3 regions of the Methylomonas montana genome follow, and region 3 is predicted to be linked to each of the others. Evidence: riboswitches for the same ligand, from Rfam matches in the RefSeq annotation. Region 3 holds a riboswitch; each other region holds the start of a gene.

Region 1 (3,205 bases), 950 kb from region 3:
ACCTTGCGCCACGTCGTAGAGGTTTTTCGGGTCGGAACCATCCGGTGCATTGGCGTTGCCGTAGTACAGCCAGAAGTCGTCGCTGCTCACGCCGCCGCGCACTTGCGGCAGTTTCACCCAGATCAGACCGATCTCGCTCAACAGGTCGACTTGCTCGACGTCGTACACCAGCGGGGTTTTGTCGTCTTTTAAAAATCGAAAATCGCGGCCGTTCTCGGCCAGTTCGACGAAGTAGCCGAAGTTGCCGGCATGTAGCCGCACCAGTATCGGCACATCGCTCAGCGTCTCCTGAATGTCGGCGCCGGTCGCCGCTGCGTCCACCGCCAGTTGCCGGCGCGACGACCAGTCGTCGTTCCACCAAGCCAGGCATAGAGAAGGTAACAAAAACAGGCTCAAGGCCCACTTCAGTGCATTGTGCGTCATGAGTGTTAGCGGAATTAGTTCGGTTGATGTTGGCTATGCATGGGGCAATTCATATTCATCGCATCGGCTCCATGGTCGTGTAGTTGCGCGTCGAACCATTCATCGGCGAGTGACGGCTTCCGGCGGTAAAGATTATTCATCATCCCTGAGTGAATAATCGCGCCTACACTGTCACGGTGATTGCCTGCGGCGGCCCTGGCCGTCCGCGTCACCTCGGCTTTGACCCAACCAGGGGATCAAAGCCTTGGCTCTCGCATGACTCCACGCCGTTTCGCGATGCCTTGCAGTTTTTCTAGTCGAAAAACCGCCCGGCGCTGCGGCTTCCAGGGACTACTCAACCTTCACTCGCTAGCGCTTCGTTTCCAAGGTTTCGCAGCGGTTGCCTTGAGCCAGCGGCTTTGCGCCGGCCAGCCAGCAGGCCTAACAGACCAGTACCGAACAGCCAAACCGCGCCAGGGACGGGAACGGAAGCGACGGATACGACATTTTTAATGGTTTTGGATGAGCCGATCAAGGAGCTAAATGAGCCGTTGCCGTTATTACCATCCAATGCGTTGACCAGATCTAAAAAGCCGTTGCTCAGACCCGCCAACCAGAGGTTTTCGCCAGTAGAACCGCCGGTCAAACCAGGGTTATTCGCAGCCCAGCCACCGGTGAATTTAGTTTTGAAACCCACAGCGAAACCGCCATAGGTGCCGACATAGTCGGGAGTATTGTTGTCAGGGTTGATATCCAGTAGTTTGGCGCTCAGCAACAATTGCTCGGGTTGCGCGGACCATGAGGTGTTGCCAAAGGTGCCGGCAGGCAGGCTGCCCTTGATTTCCAAATAGTTGCTCAAGCTCGTAGAACCGATTGATGTGATCAATTTGCCGGCCGAGTTGAAGTTAGCCTGATATTTCACGCTATCGCTACCCAAATTAACATAATTGTCCACATCGCCCCAGAATGAAGCAGTGGAACCGGTGCCTTTCAATTGCCAATAAGTGCTTGAGCCAGAACCTTTTCTCTCGATCTTGATCGTTTCGTTGACATCCAGGAACAAAGGCCAGCTTGGCGCGCCGACGCCAGTGGCGTTATATGAGTATGGCACCGCATCGGCCACAGCGTTACCCGTGGTGGCTGCCAGCGGTAACAACAGGGCGAAGGCCCAGCGTGCATATTTAACGACTTTCATTTAAATCTCCTTAATTAATTAAAGTGGCAATCCGGCTATCGTGATGTATCGAACCCTCAGACCCGCAGTTTTCCGCCCCGACCTCACGATCGGTTTAGCTTTTACACACTTCTGATTTTGAATTAACACAACATAGGTACAACATGCCCTGCGCTTCCAGCGATGACTAAAACCTCGGCTCAGTCCCTATCCATGCCATGCCATGCCATCCCATTCATGCACCGCATTGAACAGCGCTGCGTGCTTGGTTCGGAAGCTTAGGCTGGCGCCTCCCGCCTCGGCTGTATAACCGATCTGTAATTGGCCTGGTAGGCAGCGCGCAACTGCGCCAAGCCCGGCATATCGGCGCCATGAATGAAGGCCGGGGCGGAAAAGTCGCCACGCCCGAAACGTTGTGCCAGTTCCTCCAAATGGCGGCGAATCGACCAAACCTGCTCCAGATCCATATCGTCGCGGGCAACGATCCGCTGCACGCCGCCGTCGGCTGTCTTTAGAAATTGATGCTGAGTCCGGGCCAGGGAAATCGGCGTCACTTCGGCGCCGCGACGGGCGACTTCCGCCTGTCTGGCAAGATCTTCGGCCGAAGCAGGATGACTTAACAGTGCCGATGCCATCAATTGGCAAAGGCATGCAAAGCGAGCGCGCAATGCAGGATTGATGGTGCAAGTGTTATTCACTAATAAACCTCCTTCAAGTTTTCTCAACAGGACGAAAACCAATACTGGGAAAATCATACCAAGTGCCTCGGAAAGGGTAGGCAGCCAGTCCAAGCTACCTACCCACCTTTCAGCGCGGTTCCTTAATTGCCATTCCAATGTTCTAAGGAAGGGGAACAGGGCTGGTTTCCGGGCGGAAGCCGTCGGTCAGCGTCGTCAAAAACGTCACGATGTCGTCGACTTCCTGGGCGCTAAGACCCAGCCGGCCTAAAGTGCCTGGCAACAACTGAGCGTTGCGATGGACGGTTTCCGGCACCTCGGCGGGCGGCCAACTGGCGACGTCGCGGGTGTTGTCGAACATCACCACTTCGTGCAGCGTCTTGAACACGCCGTTATGCATGTAAGGGGCAGTGACCTCTACGTTGCGCAGCGTCGGAATCTTGAATTTACCTCTTTGCAGCGGATCGTTAACCACCGCGCCCAAACCGACATCGACAAAATCCGCCCCATCTGGATTCAGCTCCGGCGGGAGGTCGTAGTAGGGGTTTTCGGGATTTTTCGGTACGCCCAGGTTTTGAAAACCGAAGCTGGTAAACAGCGGTCTGCCGTCCGGCCCACCCTTGGGCGTATGACAGTTGGAACAGCGCGCCTTGCCCATGAACAGAAGCCGGCCCCTTTCTTCCGCGGGCGTCAGCGTAGCCAGGCCGGCCAGGAAGTAGTCGTATTTGGCGCTGAACCGATTCATATCGTCCGAGCGTTCATAAGCCGCCAAAGCTTCGGCGATATGCTGAAAGGCCGTATCGACATCGTTTAGGGATTGCGGCCCGAATACCTTGCGGAAAAGATGGGCGTAGGACGAGCGGCGGACGGAACGCACCACGTCTGACTTGTCCTGGTTATGCATCTCCAACGGGTTCAGGAAAGGCTGTTTCGCCTGTTCTTCCAGCGTTCC
Region 2 (3,205 bases), 2.1 Mb from region 3:
CAAGGCCGATGTGGTGCAAGCCGAAACCCAGCAGGAAACGGTGCGCGCGCAGTCCATCGATCTGGGCGTGCAGCGCGCCAAGCTGGAACACGCGATTGCGGTGCTGATCGGCAAATCGCCGGCCGAATTATCGTTGGCACCAACCTCTTTAGATGTGCAAGCGCCGGGGATTCCGGTCAGCCTGCCTTCTGAACTGTTGGAACGCCGTCCCGACATCGCCGCCGCCGAACGCAAAATCGCCGCCGCCAACGCCCAGATCGGCGTCGCCAAGGCGGCTTATTACCCGACCTTGAATCTGGCCTCGACCAACGGCTTTCAGTCGCCTACCGCCGACACGCTGTTCACGATGGCGCGCCGCTATTGGTCCTTGGGACCGGCCGGCCTGGCGCTGACATTATTCGACGGCGGCGCCAAGAACGCTCAGTACAAACAGGCTGTCGACGCTTACGACGCCACGGTCGCCGCTTATCGTCAAACCGTGCTGACCGGCTTTCAGGAAGTGGAAGACAATCTGGCCGCGCTGCGTATCCTGGACGAAGAAAAACAGGTGCAGGATAAAGCCGTCGCCGCTGCTAACCAGGCGCTGGCGTTAACCAACAATCAATATCAGGCCGGCACCGTCAGTTACATCAACGTAATGACGGCCCAAGCCGCCGCGTTGTCCAACCGCCAAACCGCCGTGCAACTGCAAGGCCAGCAACTTAGCGCATCGGTGCTATTGGTAAAAGCCTTGGGCGGCGGCTGGAACGAAACCTTGCTGCCTAGCGAAGATGAAGCCGGCGGCGAACGGAAATGGACGGATTATTTGATTTTGCCGCTAGCAGAGTAATCCTTGTAAACCCTGCCCCTTCTCGCGAGGCTCTTATGTCAGAAAAATCCAATCCGATCGCCATCATTGCGACTGAGGCACCGGCAAGAAGCAAGCCATCAAGCTATCCCGAACCGTTCGCGTCGCTTATGCTGGGTCGGGAGAAGCGCCGGCTTGGCGATCTGTTTGGTCTTACAAACTTTGGCGTCAACTTGACACGTTTGGCTCCCAATGCCGTTTCTGCCCTTCGTCACGCTCACACCAAGCAAGACGAATTTATCTATATCCTGCAAGGGTATCCAACCTTACATACTGACGAAGGTCGCAGCCAGCTCTCGCCGGGAATGTGCGCCGGCTTCAAGGCTGGCAACGGCAACGGACACCATCTGATTAACGAAACGTCGGAGGCAGTCATCTACCTCGAAATCGGCGACCGGACGCCGGGAGACGAAGGAAGTTACCCCGATGACGATCTCAAAGCCATACTCGTGGAGGGGAAGTGGAAGTTTGTTCATAAAGACGACACACCGTACACGTAAACTAATCTTCGCCTTTTAACGTAGCATATTCGGAGGCATGGTTATGCAATGCAATGCATTTCACCTCATTCTTACGATTACGCTACGTTAATCGTATCTAGGACATATCCCCTGGGTCTGCCGATACCCGAATGGTTCATCCGGCGGCCAAACGCAAGGCCGGAACCTCGCGCCGCAACACCCGGTTTTTGGGTCCGATAAGCTAATGACATCAAGCTTGCCCCTTATATTCAGATCTCATCACGCCATTTCGCAAGGTTTGTCTTTCCGGCGCAGGAACCTCTTCCTTTAAATGATTCTACTGCCGGTTTAACAGCATTTTTAACCTGATCGTCATCAGTAATACGTACGTATTACATTTCTTGCAAAGTTCATGCACCCGTCACCGAAAAGACCTACTCACCTGAATAAGATGCCGCAGGCTTTAACGCTGAGACCAGTCGTTTGGCTATCAGCTGGGAATAGCTAGGGAACAGGGATGGCATGGATAGGGACTGAGCCGAGGTTTTAAGTCATCGCTGGAAGCGCAGGGCATGTTGTACCAATATTGTGTTAATTCAAAATCAGAAGTGTGTAAAAGCTAAACCGATCGTGAGGTCGGGGCGGAAAACTGCGGGTCTGAGGGTTCGATACATCACGATAGCCGGGTTGCCACCTTAATTAATTTAAGGAGATTTAAATGAAAGTCGTTAAATATGCACGTTGGGCTTTCGCCCTGTTGTTGCCGCTGGCAGCCACCACGGGTAACGCAGTAGCCGATACCGTGCCATACTCATATAACGCCACTGGCGTCGGCGCGCCAAGCTGGCCTTTGTTCCTGGATGTCAACGAAACGATCAAGATCGAGAGAAAAGGTTCTGGATCAAGCACTTATTGGCAATTGAAAGGCACCGGTTCCACTGCTTCATTCTGGGGCGATGTGGACAATTATGTTAATTTGGGTCGCGATAGCGTGAAATACCAGGCTAACTTCAACTCGGCCGGCAAATTGATCACATCAATCGGCTCTACGAGCTTGAGCAACTATTTGGAAATCAAGGGCAGCCTGCCTGCCGGCACCTTTGGCAACACCTCATGGTCCAACCAGCCCGAGCAATTGTTGCTGAGCGCCAAACTACTGGATATCAACCCTGACAACAATACACCCGACTATGTCGGCACCTATGGCGGTTTCGCTGTGGGTTTCAAAACCAAATTCACCGGTGGCTGGGCTGCGAATAACCCTGGTTTGACCGGCGGTTCTACTGGCGAAAACCTCTGGTTGGCGGGTCTGAGCAACGGCTTTTTAGATCTGGTCAACGCATTGGATGGTAATAACGGCAACGGCTCATTTAGCTCCTTGATCGGTTCGTCAAAAACCATTAAAAATGTCGTATCCGTCGCTTCCGTTCCCGTCCCTGGCGCGGTTTGGCTGTTCGGTACTGGTCTGTTAGGCCTGCTGGCTGGCCGGCGCAAAGCCGTTGGCTCAAGACTTGCCGTATAAAATACATGACCTAGCCCACGCCACGTTGGCTTTAAGTCAGCGTGGCTTCAGTTACACGGCCATCCATTGCACTAACAGCCAAAATAGGGCCATAGGATGGGATAAACAATCCCCCATCAAACGCTAATTCGCAGGCTCCGTGACTAGCCTGCTTCTACGTGAAACGCATAGGCGTTCTTACCCGACTTCTTGATCTTGTAAATCGTGCCATCGGCATAGCCGATCAGTTTGTCGCCGTCGTTGCTATGATCGGGGAAAATCGAAATGCCGATGGATGCTGGCCGCTACCTTGGCGGTTTGGCCTTGACTTCCACTTGATAGGCCTGCGCCCTCATCGCCAACGACTTCTCCAGGAAATGGCGTTGAAACTCCTGC
Region 3 (3,205 bases):
TTCGGCTTTGGGGAGTATATGTGAAAGCATGGACATGGCAGTAATGTTTAAAGAATAGAAAGTAGCGACTATGTTATCGCCCTTCCCGAAAGCTGCCGGCATTTACCAAAATAGTTAGACTCCCTTCCGCTATTTTTATGTCGGTAAACAAGCACGGTTATTCAGGCTAAAAACCAGAGCCCCATAATTAATTGGCTAGTTAACCAAAATAACATCCGGCTCGAATGATGTCTGGCGCCTCCAGACTATGCGGCGTATCACGCATTCGCTAAGCGCCAGCTGCCGTTTTTATCCACCCATCTCATGCTGAGCCAATACCAAAGAGTCATCGGCACCATCATCGCAAACCACTCCCAGTCATCGATCAAGAATAATCTGGCGATCCAGCCATTACCGTCAAAATAAAGCCCCCAAGGCACGCAATAAAAGGTAAAGACGAGGCTACTCCAGATCAACAGCAACGCCCCCTTACGGGTTTCGATACTGGACAGCGCCAGGAATACCCACAGCGGGGTTTTATCGGTTCTCTGCATAAATCACTCCGTTAAAATTTAAAGTCAGCCAAGCCTTGCGGCGCAACAAACTAACAATAAATTGCGATAAAAGAAAGCAATTCTTCATCGAATCAGCAAGCACTAAATGCTAGGCCGGACCGAACCAATCCGGCAGTAATTAATCTATGTTATATAAAAAAGCTCGCAAGGTTATTTCCCTCAATTCAGGCATTTGCCCACATCAGGCATTTCACTGAAAATCCACCACATTAATTTGAAATCATTAAAACTTTTCCGAATTGGCTCATTACTGGCTTAAGACTTGGAACTTACTTCGCGCGTTGCTTATCGGCAACAGTTAATTGACCATTTTTCCTGGCATGTCTAACGTCCGCTAATCAGTCCATCGCGCGAAGCACGAGTGGCCACACCCGTCGTGAGGCGGGGCCGGAAAATCACGGTTCTTAAAAACGATTTAAAGAAGGCCGGATTGCCCCACGGTAGCTCGTGGGTAAGGGCAAAGTTTGGCTCAATGCTGTTGGTCAAGTTTTGTCAGTTTCGCTGTTACCTTTAATTCTAATAAAAAGAGGATGATCATGATCTTTCGTAAAACGGCTATAGCAGCTCTCTTGACAACTGGACTAGCTGGCATCTCCGGCCAAGCATTCGCTCATCAAACCTATAACCTGACCGGTGCTGGTATCACTATCGGCGATAGCGTCAATAACACCGATGGCGTCTCCAATACTGGCGGCTACGGGCCTGTCGGTATTGGCGGACGGGTCGCTGGCGACGCCAATGCTAACATTCCAGGCACCGGCGGCTTGCCAACCGACTACACAGGAACCCTCCCTTACAATTTTTATTTCGGCCATCACGACTCAACTGCAACAGGCCAAACCAATCGCAACTATAAAACCGGAACCTCTGCTACCGAAACTAACAGCTTATGGAGAGCTTATGCCGTTCAAAACGCTTCAACCACTTGGGGCCCCCTCCTCCCCGACGGCGGCGCAAATGACCATCCCTACGTCGCTGTGGGCGGTGATTCATGGCAGACAGGCAGCACCACAGGCGGTCTCGATTACGCACTGATTCACGCTAGTGCCGGCTCCAACGACAATGCGCAAAATGTAACTACCGCGACAGGCGTGTGGGGCGGCACGTACAACATAGACATCACGGTCAAAAGAGACGCTAACTACGATTCTTTGAACGATGCCAATGCATTATTGGATGTCGCGCTATACCGCGGATCGGATACGTCCATCTTTTCTAACCGCACAGCGGCTTTCGATCCGAACGCGGCGGGCGTACAAGGTTCCAGTTTAGGAACAGGCGGCGTTGACGGCTCTGCTTTGTTATGGAGCGCTTCGCAAGTTTCAGTTGGCGATATTCTGACCTACACACTTTCAATGGACTTTGCCGAGTGGCAAAAAACCGACGCAGTTGCTGGCAGCCTAAACGATGGTGACGCAGGTTTCTACACCCTAGTCGTCGGCGCGCACGGCGGAGCAAGCAATTCGGCTCTGGCATATACGGTAGATACTCATTCTTACAGCACCATAACAGCCGCCCCTGTCCCTGTTCCAGGTGCAGTCTGGTTGTTTGGCAGTGCGATTGCCGGTTTGATCGGTTTCGGTCGTCGCAAACCGCAACTAGCCGCTTAATCGACGAAACGGGATTACCGCCAGTTTTGCCGGTAATCCCGTTACAACTCGCGGCTCAGCCGCAAACTTACGTTTGAATTTATTTATTCGATCGAGAGGCCAAAATGATTGAACCCGCACCGTATAAAAAATTGGCGCTGGCTGGCGCCGTCGCCGCAATGCTGCTAGTCACTGATGTAGCAAATGCGCACGTTACCTATAACACCTCTGGCGCACCTGCGGATGGCTCGCAAACCGGCCCATGGTCAGTTGACGATCCAGGCTACACCGGCAACCTGCCTGCGACCTGGGTAGCGATGATCCATAACGACGGCGGAGTGGCCAACTCGCAAACCGCCAACAGTGAAGGCGCCGGCTTTACGATAGGCATGGGCGCCAAAGCTTACAAAGACGGCGCGACCAACTGGGGCCATACCGCCGATTATGGTTTATTCGAGCTGCACCATGACGCTACTGTCACCATCACTGTATCCTCGGACAACTCCAATTTGCGCCCTGCCTTCGGTTTATGGGATGGCTGGGATACCAACGACGGCAGTAGCCGCCACGATTCATATTTAAATAATGGTGCGCTCAATCCGATGGGCTCGGTGCTGGGTTCGTCGTTGATACCGCATGATCCGACTGCTTGGGCCGTCGCCGCCGTTCAAGGCACCACTGCCACCGCGACGCTGACCCGTTTCCTGACCGCCGGCAATTACACGCTAATCCTGGGCGGTTACGACGGCACGGTAGGCGGCGCCAATCTGGCTTACACCGCCACGATCTCGGCCGCCGCGTCGCCGGTACCGGTGCCCGGCGCAGTTTGGCTATTCGGCAGCGCAATGGCGGGCTTGATCGGTTTCGGACGACGAAAGCCGGCTGTTGGCACTTAAAGCCAATTTGATTCAACCGACAGCCGCTTTCATTCGTAAAGTCAGGTCGGTTTTCGGTCAAGGATGGCCGGGAGCATGGAAGCTCCATTCTAATTGATCACCGATCGGCGGGCTTCGAGTCGATTTGACCAACAGCAGTCCTCTCCCAGCCTTTGGCGCAGCCTTT

Evidence for each region. Region 3 has a riboswitch for cyclic di-GMP ahead of QZJ86_RS04100 (hypothetical protein). Riboswitches for the same ligand answer to the same signal wherever they lie in the genome.
Region 1: linked by a shared signal. The riboswitch ahead of QZJ86_RS08290 (PEP-CTERM sorting domain-containing protein) and the one ahead of QZJ86_RS04100 (hypothetical protein) in region 3 are both predicted to bind cyclic di-GMP.
Region 2: linked by a shared signal. The riboswitch ahead of QZJ86_RS13430 (PEP-CTERM sorting domain-containing protein) and the one ahead of QZJ86_RS04100 (hypothetical protein) in region 3 are both predicted to bind cyclic di-GMP.

The regions. Positions count from the first base shown of each region.
Region 1 is NZ_CP129884.1:1,781,585-1,784,789, reverse strand. It holds gene QZJ86_RS08295 (DUF2341 domain-containing protein) at 1-423, opposite strand, end outside; gene QZJ86_RS08290 (PEP-CTERM sorting domain-containing protein) at 758-1,597, opposite strand; cyclic di-GMP riboswitch class I at 1,620-1,706, opposite strand; gene QZJ86_RS08285 (hypothetical protein) at 1,855-2,274, opposite strand; gene QZJ86_RS08280 (cytochrome-c peroxidase) at 2,417-3,205, opposite strand, start outside.
Region 2 is NZ_CP129884.1:2,922,943-2,926,147, forward strand. It holds gene QZJ86_RS13420 (efflux transporter outer membrane subunit) at 1-829, shown strand, start outside; gene QZJ86_RS13425 (cupin domain-containing protein) at 865-1,347, shown strand; cyclic di-GMP riboswitch class I at 1,917-2,003, shown strand; gene QZJ86_RS13430 (PEP-CTERM sorting domain-containing protein) at 2,027-2,830, shown strand.
Region 3 is NZ_CP129884.1:836,335-839,539, reverse strand. It holds gene QZJ86_RS04110 (ATP-binding protein) at 1-30, opposite strand, end outside; gene QZJ86_RS04105 (hypothetical protein) at 258-533, opposite strand; cyclic di-GMP riboswitch class I at 909-992, shown strand; gene QZJ86_RS04100 (hypothetical protein) at 1,091-2,164, shown strand; gene QZJ86_RS04095 (hypothetical protein) at 2,269-3,039, shown strand.